Regions from separate parts of the Exiguobacterium sp. s102 genome, predicted to be linked through region 2. Evidence: riboswitches for the same ligand, from Rfam matches in the RefSeq annotation. Region 2 holds a riboswitch; the other holds the start of a gene.
What was found. Region 2 has a riboswitch for S-adenosylmethionine ahead of metK (methionine adenosyltransferase). Riboswitches for the same ligand answer to the same signal wherever they lie in the genome.
Positions count from the first base shown of each region.

Region 1: it holds a riboswitch for S-adenosylmethionine, as region 2 does, so the genes downstream of both, KNQ02_RS00550 (methionine ABC transporter ATP-binding protein) here and metK (methionine adenosyltransferase) in region 2, are expected to answer to the same signal.

Region 1 is NZ_JACSML010000001.1:116,848-129,397, reverse strand. It holds gene tnpB (IS200/IS605 family element RNA-guided endonuclease TnpB) at 1-540, shown strand, start outside; gene KNQ02_RS00585 (anti-sigma factor) at 700-1,458, opposite strand; gene KNQ02_RS00580 (RNA polymerase sigma factor) at 1,458-2,003, opposite strand; gene KNQ02_RS00575 (metal-sensitive transcriptional regulator) at 2,233-2,496, shown strand; gene KNQ02_RS00570 (SMP-30/gluconolactonase/LRE family protein) at 2,736-3,539, shown strand; gene KNQ02_RS00565 (MBL fold metallo-hydrolase) at 3,647-4,354, shown strand; gene KNQ02_RS00560 (alpha-glucosidase) at 5,005-6,612, opposite strand; gene KNQ02_RS00555 (aminotransferase class I/II-fold pyridoxal phosphate-dependent enzyme) at 6,779-7,966, shown strand; SAM riboswitch class I at 8,029-8,135, shown strand; gene KNQ02_RS00550 (methionine ABC transporter ATP-binding protein) at 8,219-9,232, shown strand; gene KNQ02_RS00545 (methionine ABC transporter permease) at 9,222-9,887, shown strand; gene KNQ02_RS00540 (MetQ/NlpA family ABC transporter substrate-binding protein) at 9,921-10,736, shown strand; gene KNQ02_RS00535 (CAP domain-containing protein) at 11,534-12,412, opposite strand.
Region 2 is NZ_JACSML010000001.1:361,242-373,791, reverse strand. It holds gene KNQ02_RS01795 (peptidoglycan bridge formation glycyltransferase FemA/FemB family protein) at 1-936, opposite strand, end outside; gene KNQ02_RS01790 (MDR family MFS transporter) at 1,111-2,286, opposite strand; gene mnmM (tRNA 5-(aminomethyl)-2-thiouridylate-methyltransferase MnmM) at 2,413-3,048, shown strand; gene KNQ02_RS01780 (alpha/beta fold hydrolase) at 3,087-3,791, opposite strand; gene KNQ02_RS01775 (GNAT family N-acetyltransferase) at 3,869-4,357, opposite strand; gene metK (methionine adenosyltransferase) at 4,499-5,707, opposite strand; SAM riboswitch class I at 5,837-5,963, opposite strand; gene pckA (phosphoenolpyruvate carboxykinase (ATP)) at 6,196-7,764, shown strand; gene KNQ02_RS01760 (EAL and HDOD domain-containing protein) at 7,832-9,088, opposite strand; gene KNQ02_RS01755 (alpha/beta hydrolase family protein) at 9,253-9,993, opposite strand; gene ytkD (RNA deprotection pyrophosphohydrolase) at 9,965-10,438, opposite strand; gene KNQ02_RS01745 (glucose-6-phosphate isomerase) at 10,572-11,921, opposite strand; gene KNQ02_RS01740 (iron-containing alcohol dehydrogenase) at 12,035-12,550, opposite strand, start outside.

The DNA of each region.
Region 1 (12,550 bases), 240 kb from region 2:
GAGAAAAAGCTGGCACGTGAACAACGTAAACTCTCTCGTCGTCAACGGTTGACCTTGGACAAGAAAGTAACACTTTCCGAGGCGAAGAACTACCAGAAGCAGAAGCGGAAAGTCGCCCGCATCCACGAGAAGATTGCGAACAAGCGAACCGATTTCCTGCACAAGGTATCGATCGAGATCGTCAAAAACCACGACGTCATCGGCATCGAGACCTTGCAGGTGAAGAACATGCAGAAGAATCGCAAGTTGAGCAAGTCCATCTCTGAGGTCAGTTGGTCGGAGTTCTTCCGCATGCTCGGATACAAGGCGGCATGGTACGGAAAGACCGTCGTGAAAGTCGGCAAGACCTTCGCCTCTAGTCAACTGTGTTCCAGTTGCGGACATCAACACAAAGACGTGAAACATCTTGGCTTGCGTGAATGGACATGCCCGAGTTGCGGCATCCACCACGACCGCGATGTGAACGCAGGACTGAACCTCAAACAAGAAGCTGAACGCCTCTTAGCTTCTTCAACCGTCGGTACGACGGGGTTAGCCTGATCAATTTTCGACCGTTAGGTCGGATCACTCAGGAATCCTCCACCTCTAAGCGAAGCCTAGGTGGAGGTAGTTCAAACAGTTTGATGTGTTTTTCGACTATTTTGTACGAAATATACAAAAAAGAGACCCACATTTGTGGATCCCTCGAAATTTCTTCTTTTATAGTGTAGCGGATGCAATGACTGCTCCGGTTGGTTGTTCTAAATCTGGTTCAGGTTCGACCGTAATCGCGACGGCATCAATCTTTCCACTGCCTTTGAGTGCAAAGACTGCTGCTGCTTGACCATCTTGTTCGATGACTCCGTTCGCCTGTACTTGATCGCCTTGAATCGTCCACATCTGATACAACTCGCCTTCTTTAAGCGGTGGCAAGTCTTTCAATTGAACGAGCATGTATTCTTTATCGTCTTTCGTAAAGATCATGCTCGATCCTTGAATCGAAGCCGTACTCTCGAAATTTCCCATGCCGTTCACTTCATCCAGCGCTAACGCTTCTGTTTGTTCTGGTTCATCTTGCGCTAAGAAATAGGCGTTCGCTCCAAGCGATAATAAGAGAACCGCTGCAATGCTCATTAACCAACCGAGTGGGACTTTTCGTCTCGTTTGCTTTTTCGCACGTTTTGTCTCGAGTTCCGAGGCATGTTCCGGTGTCGGCTGTGTTGTTTTCACAATGTTAGGCGCTTCTTGATCCGTCTCGTTTGACGAAGCAAGGACTTCTCCTAAGATTCTTGATTTCATCCCAGCCGGTACCGGTCGTTCTGGAAGTGATTCCGCGATGGGAAGCATCAATTCTTCCATTTCTTGTAGCGCCTGCTTGCAGTCGTCACAAGTCGCAAGATGTGCTTCGAACGCGTCTCGATCGGCTGCAGATAACGTTCCATTAAAGTAATCAATTAAATCATGACAACGTTCTTCCATCAACGTTCCCTCCCTTCCAATAATTTTCGTAACGCTTGAATCGCACTCCTTATCCTCGTCTTCACCGTTCCGAGGGGCAATTCGAGCTGATCTGAGATTTGTTGTTGCGTTAACCCTTTAAAATAGACGAGCTCAATTAATTCTTGTTGCTCCGGTTTCAATGCTTGGACCGCTTCACGTACTTCAGAAGCGGTTTCCCGTTCGACGACCGTTCGTTCGACCGGTTCATCAAACCCACCGTCTCGTTCTTCAATTTCAATTGTCGGTTGTCGCTTTTCACGCCGTAAACAATCAAGCGCAGCATTTCGGGTAATCGTCAACACCCACGAAGAAAACTTTCCTTTCTCCGTATTGAAGTCAACACGTCCATTCCATATCTTCATCCAGACTTCTTGAATAACTTCTTCAGATAATCGATCGTTGTTCGTAAAGCGATGTGCGAATGAAAACAACAGCCTCTCGTATTTATCATATAACGTTTCAAGAGCCTGTTCATCTCCTCCACGCATCTGATGATAAAGCGATTCATCGGATTGAGTATGCATCCTTCTCCCCCTTGTGATTAGTCAGCCTTATCATATAGTATACGCAAGCTGACGCAAAATCGTTTTAGTTTTCTTTCGTTATTTTGATTATTTTTCTCCATCACATCCATATTCCCTGTTCTATCAAAAAATATAGCTGAAAAATCGATTGAATTGACAGAAATACCATGATGGGCATAGCATGAAGGTATCGAGAATACGTGTTGCACCTTAGAATGGAGGAAAACGAATGGATTACGATCAAAAGATGAAAAATCGGGTCAGTCGGATTGAAGGACAACTGCGCGGTATTTTACGGATGATGGAAGAAGGTCAAGATTGTCGTGACGTCATCACTCAGTTATCCGCTGCACGGTCAGCAATGGACCGGACGATTGGTGTCGTCGTTAGCTCAAACTTGATTGAATGTGTCAAAGAGGCTGAAGCCAGTGGTGAGGGACAAACAGAAGACTTAGTTAAGGAAGCTGTCAGTCTTCTTGTCAAAAGCCGTTAATTTAAAGGATGGTCTTCATTTCGGTAAACTTCCGAGCTGAAGACCTTTTTTAATAGAATCGATTGAATTTTCGAGCGGACGTTTTAGATTAAAGTAAAACAGGTACATTTACTGTGGATACTATGATTCATTTTAGATCACGACACAAACGACTCATATCGCTCTCTTCATTAAGATAGCAATGGTAATTTGTCTTTACTTGATTGATTCAAGCAAGACCATACGTAGGAGGAACATATATGACAGTCTCACTTTTTATTGATGTAGCATGTAAAACAGGCGAATCGCCTGTCTATGACGCCAAAACGAAACGCTTTTATTTCGTTGACATTCCAAACAAGCTGTTCTTTTCATATGATTTGACGACTGAGGCCTTGAAGCCGTTCCAGGTACCGAGCGCGATCACTTCAATCGCTTTAACTGATGCCCCTGATTTTCTCCGGGTGACTTCAGAACATGGTTTCGGAACATTCGATCTGAAAGAAGGTCATCTCTCACTCGAAACGAAGTTGACGATGCCCGACTCGGACCGGATGAACGACGGTAAACTCGATCCATCTGCGCAGTATGTAGCCGGTAGCATCAATGAAGAGGACGGGGAAACGGCCAGTCTCTACCGTTTGCGTCACGATGGCTCGATTGATGTCTTGCTCGAAAGCCTCACGAACTCAAATGGTCTCGTCTGGTCAGAGGACGGAACGACGCTGTACCATATCGACACACCGACTAAAAAAGTCTACGCCTTTGACTACGCACCTGATCAGCCCTTGACGAATCGCCGCGTAGCAATCGATTTAGAAGAAGAAGATGGTTTTCCGGACGGCATGACGAAAGACCGGGATGGACATGTCTTCATCGCGCATTATGCCGGTTCTTGCATCACACGTTGGAATCTTGAAACGGGTGAGAAGCTCGCACACATCGAGTTCCCGGTTGCAAATCCGACGTGCCCAATCGCTTATGAAGATCGTCTGCTCGTCACGACAGCGGCAGATGGAGACGATTCTGCGCATGCTGGTGCCGTCTTCGAAGTCACGTATTAATTTTTGTTTACTCCTCGGTCCAGTCGAGGAGTTTTTTTGTAGACGTCTGTACTAAAACAGGTGATACTAAAGTATCGACGATTATTTTAACGAGGGAGTGAAACGCTATGCGGATCTCAACGATTGAACGACTCCATCAATTACAGACGACACCCTCTTTTTTCCCGGTCAACTGTTACCTTTTTGAAGAAGCCGACAGCCTGACCTTGATTGATACCGGGATTTCACTGAACGCCAAAGCAATCCATCGCGTCATCAAGTCCCATCACAAACCGTTACGTTCCATCATCTTGACGCATGCCCACGCTGATCATGTCGGTTCATTCGACTTCTTAGCGAATGCCTTTCCACTCGCCGAAGTGGCAATCAGTTACCGCGACGCAGCGCTTCTTAGCGGTGACGAATCGCTTCGTGAAGGAGAGACGACACCCTTAAAAGGGGGCATCCCGAAAAACATCAAGACACGACCAGACCGTCTGCTTGAAAGCGGCCAACAAGTCGGAAGCCTGAGCGTCATTACGTCTCCCGGGCACACCCCGGGCTCGATTTCCTTATGGCATGAAGGCAGTCGGACGTTGATTGCCGGAGATGCCTTCCAAACACAAGGCGGAATCGCTGTTTCCGGCGATACGCGCTGGCAGTTCCCGTTCCCTGCTCTCGCGACTTGGGATAAAGACGTCGCCTTGAAGTCCGCCCATCAATTGACGGAACTGACGCCCGACATCCTTGCGACTGGACATGGTCCTCTCGTTCTCGCACCGAGCTATGAAATGCGTGAAGCTGTCGATCGGTTTGAACAATTGTTAAAACGCTGATCCCACAACAATCTACCGAACCCTTTGTCTTGCTTAAAAAGCAGGAAGTGCGGGAGATAAAAGCGTAAGTATAGACAATTCATGCAGCCGATTTAGAGCGCAATCCGTCTTGAATCGCATTAAACCGAAAAAAGCAATCGTTCGCGCCCCTGTCGCTTTGAAGACGAGACGAGGAACTGATCGCATCTAGACATAGCGTATTCACTTCTCGCACACGTTTTTCTACACGCTCAAAGGGTCTGACTCAAAAGCGGGAACCACTCTCGATTAAAAGGAATCAGGACTTTTTCCATACGTATCTCAGTCAAACACTCAACTATCTGAAACAATAAACATTTGTACAGATATGGCCGATGATCCCGTCAAAAGTGGGTCATCGGCCATTTACTTAATGGAGGACGGGAACGTTCATCCTCGACCCCTGTGGGAAAAGGTAGCGCGATTCGCGGTGAGGATAACAAAACCGTCCGTCACTCTGATTGATGTTGGAGCGACTCTTGAGTCAGCTCCTTCTTTTTTCATCAGCCCGTTCGAAATCAGCGGGACCTAACTCTTGTCATGACCCTCGATCAGAATGTTCCTCAAAACCACGGCACTTTTTCTAGCGTGTCACTTTCTTGTATTTTCCTAAGATGAGACCCTTCACTATTTCACCGACTCGTTTGGTACAGACGCGCCTCATAGGGCTGTAAGATCTCACTTGCACTCTCTTCATAGTTCGAGAGAAGTAACTGTTCATTCGGTAAGGCGAATGTCGTTTCGACCTGTTCATCATGGACGTTCAAGACGATTCGCCACGTCACCCCTGCGAATTCCCGTTCATATACGTAAAGATAAGGATCCTGAATCGCCAAATCACGATACACGCCATACACCATGACAGGATGTTCTTTTCGTAATTGAATCAACTCCCGGTAAAACGCGAGAACCGATTGCGGATCCTGTTCAGCTGCCTGCACGTTGATTGTTTTATAGTTCGGATTGACCGTCATCCATGGTGCCCCTGTCGTAAATCCGCCTGCCCGGCTATCATCCCATTGCATCGGTGTCCGCGAATTATCCCGCGCCCGTAGCTGCATCGATGACAAGACAGTGCCACTCGGCTCTCCCGCTGCGACGCGCTCCTCGTAACGATTACGGAAGGCGACGTCTTGGTACAGAGAAGCATCCGAGAAACGAATACCCGTCATCCCGATTTCTTCTCCTTGATAGACATACGGGATACCCGGTAACGTGTGTAGCATCAAGCCGAGTAACTTGGCGCTCTCGACACGATAGCACTCGCTACCGAAGCGCGTGACTTGTCTTGTATGATCGTGATTATTCAAAAATTGTGAAGCGACGCCTTTCGGGTACAGCGCATCATACCACCGTTTTTGAATCTGTTTATACCGCAGCAGGTCCATTTCTTCCATGTCATCGGCGACTTCGAAATGAAACAACGTCTGTAACTCCTGACGTTCTTCGCTGACATATAACAGCCCATCTTCGGGACCGACAAACGGAATCTCCCCGACCGTAAACAATTCTTTCCCCGCAAGAACTTCCTGATGCATCTCCTGTAAAAATTCATGGACTCCCGGTTGATTGCCTAAGTAGGACAAGTCAAACGGATCCTCCACATCGTCAAACGCCGCTCGTTTTTTAATCAAGTTAATGACATCCATCCGGAAACCATCGATGCCTCGGTCGATCCACCATCGCATCATCGTGTAGACAGATTGACGGACGGCAGGCTGTTCCCAGTTCAAATCAGGTTGTTCTGAAGCAAACGAATGAAAATAGTACTGTTGCCGTCCTTCATCCCACGTCCATGGACTCGGCGCAAAATACGACCGCCAATTGTTTGGTGGTGTTCCTTTTTCCCCGTCATGCCAAATGTACCAATCTGACTTATCATTCGTTTGATCACGGCGCGACTCCTCAAACCAGTGATGTTGATTACTTGTATGATTGACGACAAGATCGAGAATGATTTTTAAGCCGCGCGCATGCGCCGATTCAATCAGCTGGTCCAAATCTGCCATCGTGCCGGCTTTCTCCATGATGCCGTAATAGTCAGCGATGTCGTAACCGTTGTCGATATCAGGTGATGTATAACAGGGGTTAAGCCAAATGACATCCACCCCGAGTGAGGCGATGTAGTCAAGCTTTTCAATCACGCCCCGCAAGTCCCCCATCCCGTCTCCATTCGAGTCGTTAAAACTCCGCCAGTACACTTGATAAACGACGGCTTCTTTCCACCAGGTCCGATTCATCTTTTCCATCTCCCGTCTAGTAGTCGATCGATTACTTGTCTAGTGTATCAAGAACGTCGTCTGAAATTGGAATGTTCTTCTAATTTTTAAGGGATTTTAAAAAACCTCTTTCATTTTGACTGAAAATTCGCTATTCTTGACGACAATACCCGAAGGAGGAACAGAGATGAAACATTTCGCCCCATCGATCGCCATCGATCGCTTGCCCGATCCCGTCTTCGCAGAACTTGCCCAACGGATCGGTTCCGTCAAAGCCGCAGGACACGACGTCATCACGCTTGGTCAAGGAACACCGGACCAAACGACACCCGTACATATTCTCGATGCTTTAAAACAAGCCATCGATGATGCAAGCAATCTCCAATACCCGCCGTTTCGCGGACATGATTTCTTAAAACAGGCCGTCGCTAATTTTTATGAATCAGAATTTGGCGTGTCGGTTGATCCGGCGACAGAAGTCGCGATTTTACTCGGAAGCAAGGCCGGCATCGTCGCCCTTCCGCAGACGATCGTCAATCCCGGTGAAGGGGTCATCGTCCCGGATCCAGGTTACCCGGATTACTTATCGGGCGCAGCACTTGCCGGTGCGTATCCGATCACGCTTCCGCTTCTCGCTGAAAATAGCTTTTTGCCTGACTATGATCTCCTCGATTCGCTTGACGTCGAACGAGCCCGGATGTTGTTCCTCAACTATCCGAGTAATCCGACCGGTGCGACAGCGACGGCAGCGGCTTTTGAACAGACGGTCGCGTTCGCTGATGCACATGACATTTGCGTCGTCCATGACTTAGCGTACGGCGGGATCAGTTTCGATGGTCCGACGCGGAGTTTCCTCCAGACGGAAGGCGCTAAGCATGTCGGGATTGAGTTGTTTTCACTCTCTAAACGGTTCAACATGTCCGGCTTCCGGATTGCCTTTGCAATCGGTAATCCGTCCGTCATCGCGAGCATCGAAACATACCAGGAACACCTTTACGTCAGTGCCTTCACACCGATCCAGCATGCAGCGACGGTCGCACTTTCAAGCGACCAGACATGTGTCCGTGAACTGAGCGCCTTGTATGAGACGCGACGCGATGCGTTGTTCGGTGCATTAAACGAAATCGGCTGGGCAGGACCGGTTCCGGGTGGTTCGTTCTTCGTCTGGCTCCCTGTTCCGTCCGGCTTCACGTCACAAAGCTTCACCGATCACCTGCTCGACGAAGCGCACGTCGCCGTGACACCGGGTCATTTCTTTGGTACATACGGTGAAGGTTACGTCCGGATCAGTCTGATTGCCGATGTCGACCGACTCGTCGAGGCTGTCAAACGAATCGGGACCCTTCAGCTCTTCCAAACCGCCGTTGCCGAATAATTCTGAAAAAACGTTTGACAGATGGGAATCATTTCCGTTAAAGTAAATCCCAACAGCATAGCTACTTATCGAGAGCGACCGAGGGATTAGGCCCAACGACGTCCGGCAACCACCAGTAATGGAACGGTGCCACATCCTACAGAACTTCTTTTGTTCTGAGAGATAAGTTACGAAATTCTACAATTCGTCGCTTTTTTCTGGTTGCTCTCTAACTGGAAAAAAGCGATTTTTTTGTATAGGGAGGGAAACATCATGATTGAGTTCGCACACATCACAAAACAATTTGTCCGTGACCGTACACCGATTTTTGCATTAAACGATGTCAACTTAACGATTGAACAAGGGGAAATTTTCGGCATCATCGGTGAATCCGGCGCCGGAAAAAGTACACTCTTACGGTTGATTAACGGACTCGAGACACCGACGAGCGGTACGGTCATAGTAGACGGAGCCAATCTATCACGTGTCTCCAAAACGTCTCTCCGCAAACTCCGTCTCCGGGTCGGTATGATCTTTCAACACTTTCAACTGATTCAGTCCCGCACCGTTGCCGACAATATCGCGTTCGCCTTAAAGGCTGCCGGTGTCAAACGGCGTGAGTTCCCGAAACGGATTCAAGAATTAACGGCACTCGTCGGACTCGAAGGATTCGAGACGAACTACCCGAGCCAACTCAGTGGTGGACAAAAACAACGCGTCGGCATCGCACGAGCGCTCGCCAACAATCCAAACGTCTTACTCTGTGACGAAGCGACATCAGCGCTCGATCCCGTGACGACGCTCCAGATTCTCGATTTACTGAAAGATTTGAACGCCCGGCTCGGTTTGACGATCATCCTCATCACCCACGAAATCGACGTCGTCAAACAAATTTGTCACCGCGTCGCCGTCATGGCGCACGGTGAAGTCGTCGAAGTCGCTTCGACTTACGCCATATTTAGTCAAGCCGAACATCCGGTCACAAAACATTACGTCGATACGGCACTCCAAATCGAGTTGCCGGAACGGATTTTACGGACGACACCCGGCAAAGTCATTCGACTTCAGTTCACGGGTGAAAAAACAGGTGAGAGTACCTTATCTGAAGCCATCAAACAATTCGATATCGCAGTCAGCATCCTGCATGGGAAGGTCGACTACATTCAGGACGTCGCGTTTGGCGTCTTAATCGTCAGTTTGACGGGACCGACACTGCACGTGAATCGTGCCTTAACCTGGCTCGAGGGACAGTTGCACGCAATCGAGGTGATTCAAGATGTCGCTTGACCGGTTTACGACAATGCTTCCCGACTTAACGAAAGCACTCGGAGAGACGGCCTTCATGGTCGGCATTTCACTCGCCTTCGCCATCATCATCGGAATTCCACTCGGGATTTTATTATTCATCACCGACCGCGGACTCTTTTTCCAAAACGTTTTCATTCGAACGACGTTGGACTTCGCCATCAACATCGTCCGCTCGTTACCATTCATCATCCTACTCGTTGCTTTGATTCCATTGACGCAACTCATCACGAAGACGACGATCGGTCCCGCTGCCGCCTCGGTCAGCTTGAGCGTCGCCGCGATTCCGTTTCTCGCCCGACTCGTCGAAACCTCACTCCGTGAGATTCCACCCGGCTTGATTGAAGCAGCAGAAGCGTGCGGGGCGAAACCGCTTCGCATCATTATCAGTGTTCTCCTTCCGGAAGCATTGCCCGGAATCATTCAAGGCTTGACGTTGACCTTGATCAGTCTGATCGGATTCTCAGCGATGGCAGGGATTGTCGGTGGCGGCGGAATTGGTGACCTCGCGATCCGGTTCGGTTATTACCGGTACGATAACGTCGTCATGATCATGACGATCGTCGTGCTTGTCGTCATCATTCAAGTCATTCAGGCACTCGGCAACCGGTTCGCACGTGTCGCCGATAAACGATAACTTACAAATAGAGAACGCAAGGGAGAGATTACGATGAAAAAACGCTATGCCTTTTTAGCAACAGGATTATTAGGAGCAAGCATCTTAGCCGGATGCGGTGACAGCAGTGCAAATGAAGAAACGAAGTCCATCAAAATCGGGGCGACGAGTGGTCCGTATAGCGATATGGTCAAAGAAGCGATTCAACCGGGACTCGAAAAGAAAGGCTACAAAGTCGAAATCGTCGAATTCAGTGATTACATTCAACCGAACCTTGCCCTCGGGAGCGGTGATATCGATGCCAACCTGTTCCAGCACTCGATTTATTTAAAAACGTTTGCGAAAGAAAAAAATCTCGATCTCACAGGGTTGATCACTGTCCCAACCGCACCGATGGGATTATACAGCAAGTCCTATAAAACGTTGGACGATGTCAAAGAAGGTGCTGAAGTCGCGACACCGAACGATCCGACGAACCAGGCACGTGCTTTGAACCTGTTAGCGGATCAAGGTTGGATTGAACTAAAAGCAGATACCGATCCATTGACCGTCTCAGAAAAGGACATCATCAAAAATCCAAAGAAACTCGTCATCAAACCGCTTGAAGCCGCTCAGCTCCCACGCGCTGTCGAAAGTGTTGATATTTCAGCTGTTCCCGGAAATTTCGCACTTGCTGCGAAGTTCGACTTACTCGATGCACTCGCACTCGAGACGATGAACGAGCAGTACCGCAACTTAGTCGCTGTTAAGACAAGTGACGAAGACAAACAACTGGCCAAAGACTTAACCGCTGTCGTCAAATCGGATGATTTTAATGAAGTGATCGAAAAATCATTCAAAGGATTCAGCAAACCAGACTGGGCGAATTGAGCAGGAGTGTCTGTCTGACTTTTACGCAAACACCTTCGTCTTGCCACTTCTTAAAAGGGTAAACGCCATAAAAAACCGGACGGCTCCACCTCCTTTCAATAACAGGGGTGGGCCGTCCGTTTTTTCGATAGTATCTCTGTTACTCGTCGCTCCCCTCTTCCCGAATCGCAGCCTTTCTCAGGTCTTCTTCCATTAGAAAGCCTAAAAAGATTTGCTTCCACGTGACTCCTACGGGAAAAAGCGCAAGGCTTGCTTGCGCCTCGCCCGAGGAAAGCACGAGAAGCAGGAATCTTTTCGCCTCTTAACATTCATTTCCACCGACTGACACCACATATTTTCTGATTCGTAGAATGCGTCGCCCATCCTTCCCAAATCGTCTCCGAGCGGCAAGCCTTCGCGCCGCTTCGTTTCACTGCAGGGTTGCGCTTGCTTGCTCTTTCGCTCGAAAGCGATTCGTGTCAGGAAACGCGACGCATCACAGGATTTCTAGTATCTCCTTCTATATAGAAAAGCTAAAAAAGATTCACTTCATCGTGACTCCTACGGGAAAAAGCGCAAGGCTCGCTTGCGCTGTCAGAGGCAGGCGAGACCCTGCATCTTGACCTGTAAGGGAAAGAGGCAACGGCTTGCGCCTCGCCCGAGGAAAGCACGGGAAGTAAGAATCTTTCGTACCACTTATATCAACCACCTACGTTTTTTGATTCGTAAGATATCACGTTTCCCGGGACTCAAGACAAACCAAAAAGCCTAGGTTCCCATTGACGAGAACCTAGGCTTTACTTTAGTTCGTGCTATTTTCACGGTGTTCTAAAGTTAATCGTAAAGTACGGTGCATCTTTTCTAAACGCCACTCCAACATCCGCTTGTTTGAAGCCGCTTTGCATGATGTTCTCACGATGCCCTTTTGAGTTCATCAATCCCCAGTGAGCAGCGAAGACATTTGGATACCCCATCGATAAGTTTTCACCCGCCATCGAGAAGCGAATGCCTTCTGCCTTCATCCGGGCGAACGGGTCACGGCCTTCAGGATCCGTATGCGAGAAAAAGTTATTCTCCGCCATGTTTTCACTGTGTCCGCGCGTGACCGGTTTTAATGCTGTATACGGCGACAATGCAGGTTTCTTGTATTCGGCACGTTCCCAGTTCATCAGGCGTAACATCAATTTCTCATCCGTCGTCCGTAATGCTTTTGAAGCAGCACCATAGAACCCTTCTTTTTTCGCTTCGACGTCCTTCGGAATCGCCAGTGTTGCTTTGACGCGATTTTTATCATATTGATCAAAGAAATACGTCACGTAGTTATCGTTCTTTTCATAGACGGCTGCGTGATCAAGGTTCAGCATGTAGTTCGTATTTCCCTTTCGATAGGACTTGACGACCTTCCAGCCTTTTTTCGCAAGCGTCGCTTCCGTATCTTTATTTAACGTCGCGCCTTGCGTCGTCACGCCGTCCCGGAAACGATACTTCCCGTAATCTTTCCCGTCTTTCGTCAGTGCGACAAACTCCTCTGTCGCTGTCCGTCTGACTTCCCACTTGTATCCCGGGTACTCACTTGTATATGCATCAATCAGCTTTCCCCCACTTTTCGGGTACTCCGCCTCCGCTTGTTCGATTGGAACGCTTTCGCAACCAAAGAAAGCAAATGCTATTACCCCGAGGACTAATACTTTTTTCATCCTGCTGGTCCGCCTCCTTCTTTCTTGCATTACCCTTATTTTAAAAGAAATTGAACCGTTCGAACAGTCAGAGTATCCATTCTAAGAAAATCACATGATTCATTCGACTTGTTCACAACACAGACACATTTTAGTAAC
Region 2 (12,550 bases):
AGGCAGTAGAACATTTTTTCCTAAATGATATTCAAATAAACGATAGCCCGTATAGCGACACTTACTCTCGAACAGGCTATCACGCTCTTTATACCCGCCACCTAAATGCTGTTCGACCAACCCGGCATCTTTCGCACATAAAATAGCCTCAAATTCTAACCGTTGATTTGGATAGACCTTATGTTCATCCCGCTTACAGCCAATCAAATGACCATGTGCAAATTCTCGGCCAAGTAAAACGAAGTAACCTCCGATGATTTCCTCGTTAAGTTCTGCAATCAAGAGGAGCGGCGTACAGAGGCTCGTCGACTCAAATAACTGTTCGAAGTAGTCTCGAGAAAAGTAGTAATGGCTCGAGGCATCCTTTCGGTCCATCGTCTGATAATACAACTGAATGAATGATTGTAAATCTTCGTGTGTCCCTCGTCGGACAACTAAGTCAGAAGCCAATGATTTCCGAACCATACTCCGCGTCTTTTTATGAAATGTCTGTGTAATTTCTTCTACGGATGGTCGTAAGTCGATACTCGTAGTATGTCGAATAAATTCTTTTTGCGTCCAGTGGTGCGCAAACCGCTGATTTTCAGTCAACGGATTGTATCGGATCAACTCTGTGACAATCTTTTTCTGCAACGCCCAGTCATAAAAGGAAGTTCGAGCCTCTGCCCACTCTTTTTCAGTCAAATCACCCACCACTTCAGGGCCGCCATATCCGTATGGAGTAATCAAATCCCAATACTCCGTATCAAAAATAGCTCGTTTTAAGAAAGGATAAAACAGTTTCCCGGCCTCTCCTTGAAAATAAATCAACCCGGGATGTTCCCCTTCTCGTGCATTTAACATAACGTATTCATAACTGTAAAAGATGTCTAGCGGCTGATTGCAAATAAGTGCTGTCCAAGTTGCTTGATCGTCGATGAAAACGCACTTTGCCATTCTGGTACACCTCCTGTTAAAAAAAAGACCATAAAAATAAAATTAAATTTCTTTAATTTGGTTAATTAATTAAATTTTACCTCTTTAAATTATTACCCTATTTGATTTTTTTTATTCCGTCCAGCAAAAAAAAGACCAACTATTTCATTTTCGAAACAGTTGGTCTAAGATATCTTAATTGATTTTAGGAATTGCTCGAACAAATACGATACCTGCAAGTAAAATTAATCCGATTAGCGTCAAGAAGACTGCGTTCATTCCAGATAAATCGTAAATCAATCCACCGACCGTCGGACTAATCATCCGTCCAGCGGAAGCCGCAATGTTGACGTACCCTTGGAATTCCCCTTCTTTACCGATCGGTGCAAGTCGTGCCGCCATCGCAGGGACAGCTGGCCAGATGAACATCTCTCCAACCGTTAAAATGACCATCGCAACAAGAAACATTTCAAAACCTTCAGCAAACGGTACGATGAGATAGGATAATAAGAAGATGCCCGTTCCCGTCAATAATTGACGTTTTAAATCATCTCCGAACCATCTTAAAATCGGCGTCAAGAGCGGTTGTGCGAAGACGATTAATGCTCCATTGATTGTCCATAAAATCGAGTACTCGGAAATCGTCACACCAAGTGATTTCGTGTGGACGGCAAACGTTCCTTGCCATTGTACGTAAACGAACCAAAGCAACGCATACCCGACTGAAACGTAGAGCATCGTCCGAACCGACTCCTTCGATAACGGCTCACGGACTTCTTCCGTCGTAAACTCTTTTTGTCGTTTAACCTGCGGCGCCTGAATCCAGTTCAAACCTATGAACAGAACAATCGCAAACACTACATAGAGCAATAAGTTCGCGATGAAGATAAATTGAATATCAATCGCAGCAATTTGACCACTGACTGCCGTACCGAGCGCAACTCCAACGTTTTGTGCTACATAGATTGCATTAAAGGCACGTCGTCCGCCTTTTGGCCAAATCAGACCGGTTAATGCGTAAATCGTCGGGAACACCATCCCCCCGACGAAACCGATCAATCCAAGCATCGTCACATAACCAATGAATGTCTGATGGAACAACAGCAGACCAATCGAAGCAATCACGAGTCCGATGACACTGATGATGAGCGTCCGCTTCCCACCTAAACGATCAAACGCTTTTCCACCCATGTAATTTCCGACGATTGCGAGCGCAGAGTTGACGAACAAGGCCATTCCTGCCTTGGTCATGGATTCGCCTAAGTATTCATGAATATATAATGTATTAAACGGCCATAAAAAAGAGGCTCCTGTCGTATTGATCGCCATCGCCAACACGAGGATCCAGACCGCACGAGGTAATTTCGGCATAATAGGTGTCCTCCAATATAGTTCTCACCCTTGCCACTTTACGAAATTGTTCTGTGCTCTGTCAAGAAACTTCATTTTGAATGAATTATCGGAATAATGGTATAATCAGGAACAAAAGAATACGTGATGAACGAACAAAGAATAATCTTACTTGAACAGGAGTCTGAACCCATGTCACTAGCCCGCGTCTTACCTTATGCCAAAGAACTCTTAGAATCTGTCATCCACGAAGGAGATTGTGTCGTCGATATGACTGCCGGAAATGGTCACGATACCTTGTTTCTTGCGGAACAAGTCGGACCAGACGGTCGTGTCATCGCCTTCGATGTACAAGAACAAGCGATTGAAGAAACGAAACGTCGTCTAGAAACCGCTCACGTCAAAGAGTGGGTCGATCTTTACCACGAAAGTCATATTCATGTTGGCGCACGCCTCGTTAATGAAGCCCGTCCGATTCGAGCGGGCGTTTTCAATCTTGGTTATTTACCAGGAAGTGACAAGTCCGTCACGACGACCGGTGAAGATACGTTAGAAGCGCTAGGTGCTTTGTTACCCGTCCTCGTACCCGGCGGTTTAATCGTCCTCGTCATCTATCATGGACATGTAGAAGGAAGACGTGAACGGGATGCTGTTCTCGATTATGTCGAAAGTCTTTCGCAGCAAGACTACGCCGTCTTACAGTATCGTTTTCTCAATCAACAAAACAATCCACCTTTCATCATCGCCATCGAAAAAAAATTAAAAAAGCAAACACTCGATTAATAGCAAAAGACGCTGTCAGCACGACAGCGTCTTTTTTGTCATTCCTCAACCATCTTCAAAAAAAGCAATAATTTTTCAGCGAACCGCGTATTGAGACGTTCAAAGCTGAAATGCGGAAATCCATGGAGCCGTTGAAGATAGATTTGATCGCCACCCATTTTCCGGCAAATCTCTAACGTATATTTTACGTCCGCGAATTGATCGTCCGGTGCATAAAAACAAGCGAGGTTGACTCGCGGTAGTTTCTTCCGCTCTTCATCATGTAAGACGATTTCTTCTTCAATCTCCCGGTACTGTGCATATGTCAACTCACCGAGACGTGCCGTATCTTCACTATTTTGACCAAACGGCAACATCCCGAGTGGCGCATCCGGTCGAAAACGATCGAATGCACTTGCAAATACTTGTTTGACGCCACCGAGTTGTTTTGAATTATGCCAATCAAATAACGGCGAAATATACGACAAACTCGCAATCGGCAATTCATATTCCTGCAGTAGCCGGTTGACGACGAGTGCGCCCATGCTGCAGGCGATGATATGAATCGGTAACTTTCGTTTTCCGGCTTCTCGTAAAGCATCCTTCAGCAGTTGTTGATGTTCCTCAAGCGATATCCGGCGCGGAGCATCTACACGTAACACTTCATAATCCTTTTCAAGGACTCGAATTAACGCATCGCTCGGCGTCGCTCGCAGTTGAAGGGGATAGACAAGTACGATAATTCCTGTTGCTTGATCTTCCACAAACTCACCTCTTCATACAAGTATCTCTGTATTATAACGTTTACATCTTGATGTCAAAACCATCTTAAGTTGGATTTTCATTCATATATACGCTTTAAGCGTGTCACAGGTTCCACTTGACCGAAAATTTCTTCAGTCGTTTCACTTTCTTCTTTAAAACCGAAAGAGACTAGAAACTGGCGCGCTTTATAATTTCTTGATTCAACGTAGACTTCAATTGGGGAAGCACCTTGGTGTTCAAGTTCACGAATCAACTTTCGCCCAATCCCATTTTGTTGATATTTCGGTAGTACGTACAAGCGAACGATTTCCCACGTGCCGTCAACATCGATTGCATGGATGAAACCGACGATTTCTTCCTCGATAATGGCGACATTGAAATATTCTCCCCGCGCTTCCTCCGCCGTCCGAATTGCTCGAACGACTTCTTCTTGCGGATACGCCTCTTGTACGAAATGGGCTTTCGAGCTTTCCGAGTAAATCTCTTCATACGTATCCATCCAAGAGGTGATGGCAATATCATGAATGCGTGCCGCATCAGTAGGAATTGCTTCGCGTATCTCCATATCGGACTCCCCCTTTTTTCCGTTTACCGGTACATGTTCTTTTACCCTGTTCTAGAAAAATCATTCGTTTCCCTCCAAAATTCGAGACAAACAAAAAAAGTTCAGAAACAAACTCGTGCGAGTCTGCTTCTGAACTGAAAATTAAGCGAATCGTTTCGCTTGTTCTTCAAGAATTGCTGCTTTATCAGTTTGCTCCCATGGTAATTCGATATCTGTACGACCGAAATGACCATAAGCTGCTGTCTGACGATAAATCGGACGGCGAAGATCAAGCATCTTGATGATCCCTGCTGGGCGAAGATCGAAATTTTCGGCAACGAGTTCGACGAGTTGTGCTTCTGGAAGTTTACCTGTTCCAAACGTATCAACTGCAATCGATACTGGGTGCGCGACACCAATCGCATACGCAAGTTGAACTTCTGCTTTATCTGCAAGACCAGAAGCTACGAGGTTTTTCGCGACGTAACGTGCTGCATATGCTGCAGAACGGTCAACTTTTGTTGGATCTTTACCAGAGAATGCGCCGCCGCCATGACGTGCATAGCCACCATACGTATCAACGATGATTTTACGTCCAGTTAATCCTGCATCACCTTGTGGTCCACCGATGACGAAGCGACCTGTCGGGTTAATGAAGAACTTTGTTTCCGCATCGATGTATTCTGATGGAATCACAGGTGCGATGACATGCTCTTTCAGGTCTGCTTGGATTTGCTCAAGCGTCACTTCTTCTGCATGTTGTGTTGAGATGACGATTGTATCGACACGAACCGGTTCGTTGTTCTCATTGTATTCTACAGTTACTTGCGTCTTACCATCCGGACGGAGGTAGTCAAGTTGTCCAGTTTTACGGACTTCTGCGAGACGACGAGCAAGTTTGTGTGAAAGTGAGATCGGAAGTGGCATCAATTCAGGCGTTTCTTTCGTTGCATAACCGAACATGAGACCTTGGTCCCCTGCACCGATTGCATCGATTTCTTCATCTGACATGTTACCTTCGCGTGCTTCAAGCGCTTGGTCAACACCGAGAGCGATATCTGCTGATTGCTCATCGATTGAAGTCAATACAGCACAAGTGTCTGCATCGAAACCATATTTAGCGCGTGTATAGCCAATCTCACGAATTGTTTCGCGAACGACTTTCGGGATATCGACATAAGTCGATGTCGTGATTTCACCTGCGACGAGGACAAGTCCTGTCGTGACAGATGTTTCAGCAGCGACACGAGCATTCGGATCGGCTGCGAGGATTGCATCTAAGATAGAATCCGAGATTTGGTCACAGATTTTATCCGGGTGACCTTCAGTAACTGACTCCGACGTAAATAGTCGGCGATTAAGGTTTGTCATGTTTGACCCTCCCAAAAAAGAATTTGACGGTGTACTCATTTCCCCTAGTTGAGTGGGACGGTAAAATGAAAAAAAACCTCTCCATGTCCAAAAAATGGTCAGGGAAAGGTTGTGCGTTCTTCCTTTACCCTCTTATCGTTCGAAGTGTTTACTTCGCTTCAGGAGAGCACCTTTTCCTTCATTAATAGAATTCTTAATGTAGGACGGTTGCCGGGTTTCTTCGGGCCTTGTTCCCTCCACCTGCTCAGAATAAGAGTATCCGTTACGAATTACATGATATAAAGTTGTGACCACTCTGTCAAGCTACGTTTTAATTTCTAGTCGAAACTTTCCCGAAGAGATGTTAAACTGTTAATGCTGAAAGCGTTTCCAAATAAATAGAAATCAGCGCTAAAAAAGGATTGCTCATCCTTTAGTATGTCATATATAATAAATGTGTCATACTAAATGTCAGAGCTAAACCAACGTAGGGGAAAGGTGGGGTCAGGATGCCGATGACGGTCCTGAATATCGAAGAGCTACTCAAGAAGGAGCATGTGTTCAAACAACTATCTGTTGCTGAGCTAGTCGAACATGCAATTCGTAACGAAGAAGGGGTTCTTGCTGAAAATGGCGCTCTGTCTGTAGAAACGGGGAAATTTACAGGTCGTTCACCTAAAGACAAGTTCATTGTTCGCGATCAGTCATGCGAGTCACATATCGATTGGGGCCATGTCAATCAACCGATGGAAGCAGACAACTTCGAGCAACTTTTACAAAAAGTTCTTCGCTACATGAATGAAGCAGATCAGCTCTACTACACAGAAGCTGCTGCTGGTGCAGACACTCATTTTACCCTTCCGGTTCGGATCGTGACACAATATGCTTGGCATAATTTGTTTGCAAAACAACTATTTTTGCGTGAATATCCGACAGAAGCTGCTTTTGAGCCTTTCACGGTTATTTATGCGCCTCACTTCAAAGCAGATCCGAAAGTCGATGGAACGAATTCCGAAACGTTCATCGCCATGTCATTCGAACATCGGATTGTCTTAATCGGTGGAACAGAATATGCGGGCGAAATCAAAAAATCGATTTTCTCTGTCATGAACTACCTTTTACCTCAACGAGACGTCTTATCGATGCATTGCTCGGCTAACGTCGGTCATGAGGGTGACGTCGCCTTATTCTTCGGATTATCCGGTACTGGTAAGACCACACTGTCTGCTGACGACAGTCGTCAATTGATTGGTGACGATGAGCACGGGTGGTCCAACGACGGCGTCTTCAATATCGAAGGTGGCTGTTACGCAAAAACGGTCAACCTATCGCGTGAAAAAGAACCACAAATCTTTGATGCGATTCGGTTTGGCACTGTCCTTGAAAACGTCGTCCTCGATGATGCACGAATTCCTGACTATGATGATACGTCAAAAACGGAAAACACACGGGCCGCTTATCCGATTACAGCGATTGATAATATTGCAGTACCATCACGCGCCGGACATCCGAAAACAATTGTCTTTTTAACAGCTGATGCTTACGGCGTCCTGCCGCCAATCAGTAAGTTGACGAAGGAGCAAGCGATGTATCACTTCTTATCCGGGTATACATCGAAGTTAGCCGGGACAGAGCGTGGCGTAACAGAACCGGAAGCGACATTCTCGACATGCTTCGGTTCACCCTTCTTACCGCTCATTCCTGAAAAATATGCAACGATGCTCGGTGAGCTCATCGACCGGCACGGTGTCACGGTTTACCTCGTCAATACAGGCTGGACGGGTGGCGCATATGGGACGGGAAGTCGGATGAAGCTTGCATATACACGGACGATGGTCAATGCAGCTGTCAACGGCACACTCGCTGATATCCCGACGGAAGAGCATCCGATTTTCGGGCTACACATGCCGCTCGAAGTCCCTGGTGTCCCAAGCGACTTGCTCAACCCTGTCAAAGTTTGGTCGGATGCTGATGCGTATGAACAACAAGCACGGGCTTTGGCGACTAAATTCAAACAAAATTTCACACGGTTCGACAGTGCAACTACTGAAATCAAATCAGCAGGGCCACGTGTTTAATTAAATTAAGATAATTAAAAGGCACCAGACACTGTATGTTCAGTGAGCTGGTGCCTTTTAACGTCCATCAGACGATTGAATCTTCTTCATCCGGTTGCAAATGAAGTTCTTTTTTAGTCAACCAATCTTGACTCTCTTTTAATAGTGCATAGGCACGCTGTTTTGAAATACCAAAACGATGGGTTAGTTTTTCAAACTGTTCAAATTCACCACGGTCGGCACTAATCGCGAGCAATAAACAATCACGAAACGGATGATCTTTTCCTTGTAACACGATTTTCAACGTCGACTCGATTGGTAATTGATCAATGATTTCATCAATATCGACTGACAGTAATGCATCGATATGCGAGAGTAAGCCAATCATGTAGGCACTTTCCGGACGTAACGTCTTTGTTTCAAGTGCAAATAACTCGCATAACTTGGCACAATGCAGTGAAGAACGCAACAACTCGTCTGACCACTTGTACGGACTCGCAAGTCGCATCTCTCGTAAAACGATTAACGAAATCCAACTTTTAAGTTGTGAAAACCCGAGTAGTGAAATCGCTTGACGAACGGATTCGACGGTATTTCGAAGACCAATCCCGGGAGAATTGATGAGCTGGAGGACTTGCACACTAATGTATGGATTTCCTTCGATTTCATCGACGACTTGGTCATAATACTCATCTGATTCGAGCCACTTCAACATCTTTAACAATACAGGCAATTGTGGCGGAACAGCCTTCCCTTTCATCAACATCGGTTTTGCATAAAAATAGCCTTGGAACCAGTCGTACCCCATGCTCAAACTACGAAGATGATCTTCATGCGTTTCGACACGCTCTGCCAACAAACGGATATGCGGATAGTTTCGTTTAACGATATGTAAAATCGCACTTTGTTCACGTGGGTTGATTGCTTCGATATCAATTTTTATTAAATCAATTAAATCAAACAACTCTGGACCATGATTTCGTAATAAATCCGTCACGAAATCATCCAAGGCCAATTGAAATCCAGCCTCTTTCCATTTTTTCAAAACCGACAGCATATGTGAATCGATGACGACGGTCTCAAGCACCTCGATGACAAATCGTTCCGGATCTAAGTGATCAATCAGCTCACCTTGTAATAAATCACCGGTGAAATTGATGAATAAACGTTTTCCTTCTGCCACTCGATCGACACCTAAATGGACGAGCGTATTCGTCAACACGTCCATCGTCGCTAATTCACCATCAAAAATAGCAGGCGCTTCCACTGAACGATATAATAATTCAAATGCATCGATGGCACCGGATCGATTCACGATTGGTTGTCGTGCCAGCAAGATTTCCATCCCGTTCTCCCCTTTTGTCTTCCACCCTATTGTTCACTTCATATTTTCTAGTATACCAAATATTGTTTTTTGTTTAAAAAATGCTTTTTTAAAACATATCAATGTTACTGATTTCCTAAAAAAAGTCACCCCGGCTGTTCGAGGTGACTACATCCTATGTTCCATCAGCGCAACATCCAATCGATGATTTCCTTCGTCACAGCAAATTTTTCGTGCAACGGAAATTGATGGGCCTGCTCGTAAATACGAAGCCGCGTCTGACTCGGATAGCGCGCAGCATAATTCGTTGCATGACGTAAGCGAACCTTTTGATCGTACCGTCCGTGAATCAGCAAGACTTGCCCTTGTGGAGCGGCGTAGAGCGGCGAACGGATTTGATACGCTTGTTGTTGCGTCTCTGGCAATCCACCCGTGAAACGGCGTAACATTTTTTGCATCGTTCTCTGTTCTTCATATGTCCAGACGAGATTCGTCACCCCTGCCCATGAGACCGTGCGCGCGACCGGGCGATGATGTGCCAACAACAAGGCCATCTGCCCACCACGAGAGAAGCCAAACACCGAGACGCGTTCCGCGTGACGGGTTAACCAATCATATGCCCCTGTTGCATCACGAATATCATGATGACCAAAATCTTCCTTCCCTGTGCCTCCTAAGTTCCCTCGGTAAAAAGGGGCCATGACTAAAAATCCGGCTTGAGCAAACTGCATCAGTCGCGTCGGTCGAACCATTCCGATATTACGTGTCCCGCCACGTAAATACAGCATCCCTTGCCCATTCGGACGTGTCGGTAAAACGACATAGGCACCGACCCGTTCGTGATCAGATGTTTCATAGTATATACGAAACGTCCGGAAGGGACCTTGCTTCGGCAATTCAAACCAATCGGCGTTCGGCGAGTACACGAAGTGTCTCCGGAAGGACACGGTCCTTCATCATAAAGCTGTATTTTCGATTCGCGTCAAGACGCTGCGGGAGGTCGTCCAACAAAAAGGCTCCGTCTGTCTCATCGACAGCGAGATGCGGAACGAGTGATTCGATTTCGGCGAAGTAGATATTCTTAATGATTGTATCGCCTCGTCCTTCGACACGATATTGACCAATGTAGGCGAGGCTTGCGATGCTACCGCCTGTCTCCTCCATCACTTCCCGGCGTGCCGCTTCTTCCGCTGTTTCACCCGGTTCGACTTTTCCCCCAGGAAACTCGTACCCGCGCTGCTTATGATGCGTCAATAGCCATTTCCCCTCGTACACGGCAATGACCCAGACATGGAGAGGTTTTGTCGAGAAAGGATGATCATCGAAACTCAACTCAACTTGATTTTGATAGTAATCTAAAAATCTAATCACGTACGTGCACCTCATTTCTTCTTCTACCTTCACTTTACCTGTTTCGAAAGCATTCTAAAAGTGAAAGTGCGTAGGAATCGAGGAGAATGACAAAAAAAGGCATCCCCTGTCATCCAGGAGATGCCTTTCCAACTTATTTCAAGCGTGCTTCGAGCTCTGCTTTTTCTGCTTCAAAACCAGGTTTTCCGAGAAGTGCGAACATATTTTTCTTATATGCCTCAACACCCGGTTGGTCGAATGGGTTAACTCCAAGAAGATAACCGCTCATCGCGCAAGCTTTTTCGAAGAAGTAGAACAAGAATCCGAGATGGTACGGCGTCATCTCTGGTAATTCGACTGTTAAGTTCGGAACTTGACCATCTGTATGAGCAAGTAACGTCCCTTCTGCCGCTTTATCGTTGACGAATTGGATTGATTTCCCTTCGAGGAAGTTCAAGCCGTCAAGATCTTGTGCATCTTTTTCAATCGTCAATTCATGACGCGCTTGACCGACTTTAATGACCGTCTCAAACAAATCACGACGCCCCTCTTGCACGTATTGACCCATCGAGTGTAAATCTGTCGAGAAGTCGACCGCTGCCGGGAAGATCCCTTTGAAGTCTTTTCCTTCTGATTCTCCGTACAACTGTTTCCACCATTCTGATACATAATGTAACGCTGGTTCGTAGTTAACGAGAAGCTCGATCGTTTTTCCTTTTGCATATAATGCATTTCGGACGACAGCATATTGATATGCTTCATTTTCAGCCAGGTTTTCGTTCGCAAATTTCTCTTGTGCGTCACGCGCGCCAGCCATCAATTCTTCGATTGAAATACCAGCAGCAGCGATTGGCAAAAGACCGACCGGTGTCAAGACAGAGAAACGTCCACCGACATCATCCGGAATGACGAACGTCTGGTATCCTTCTGAGTCAGCAAGTGTTTTTAACGCCCCACGTGCTTTGTCCGTCGTTGCATAAATTCGGTTTTTCGCTTCAGCCTGACCGTATTTCTCTTCCATGAACGATTTCAACAATCGGAATGAAATTGCCGGCTCCGTCGTCGTCCCTGATTTAGAGATGATGTTGACCGAGACGTCTTTTCCTTCAAGCACTTCAAATAAATCGTGCAGATACGTCGATGAAATGTTATGACCCGCATAAATGATTTGTGGCGCCTTCCGCTCGTCTTTTGATAACAGGTTGTGGAAGGAATGACCTAACATCTCGATTGCGGCACGCGCTCCGAGGTAAGATCCACCGATTCCGACGACGAGCAAGACGTCTGAATCTGATTTGATTTTTTCAGCTGATTCTTGAATGCGAGCGAACTCCGCTTTGTCATAGTTCGTCGGTAAGTCGACCCATCCGAGGAAGTCGCTGCCGGCACCTGTGCCATTATGAATCGCTCCATGTAATGTCTTAACCGTGTCTGCCATGTAATCTACTTCATGTTGCCCTACGAATTGTAATGCTTTCGAATAATCAAAACGTACCGTTGTCATTCCATCGTCCTCCTTATTCATTCGCAAACAAATGCGACCTTCCTTCTCATTAAAACGCAAGAAGGAAGGTCGTTCAAGTCTTTTGTGAAAAGATTAGCAAATGTTAGAGAAACTTATAACGCTGCCGTTACGATTTCACGAACATCTTCATTACCAAGTGATTTGAAGTTACCGAAATCACCGCGTGTCATTGCTGACTTGACGATTGAATCGACTGTATCTTCTTTAATGTCGTAGTCCGCGAGACGGTTTGGTGCACCGAGTGATGTCCAGAATGCACTGATTGCATCGATCGTCGCATGAGCTGCTTCGATTTCTGATTTACCTTCTGTGTCGACGTTAAAGACGTTTTCACCGAGTGTGACGAAACGATGTGCGTTTGACTCGTCTAACACGTGGCGCATCCAGTTCGGGAAGAGGATTGCAAGACCACCTGCGTGTGGGATGTCATGAACCGCTGAGACGGCATGCTCGATATTATGTGAAGCCCAGTCACCGCGTGCTCCCATTTGAAGTACGCCGTTAAGTGCCATCGTACCTGCGAAGAGAATCGTTCCGCGAAGTTCAATGTTTTCAAGATCGTTGACGAGTTTTGGTGCTGCTTCGATGACAGCTTTCATGACGCCTTC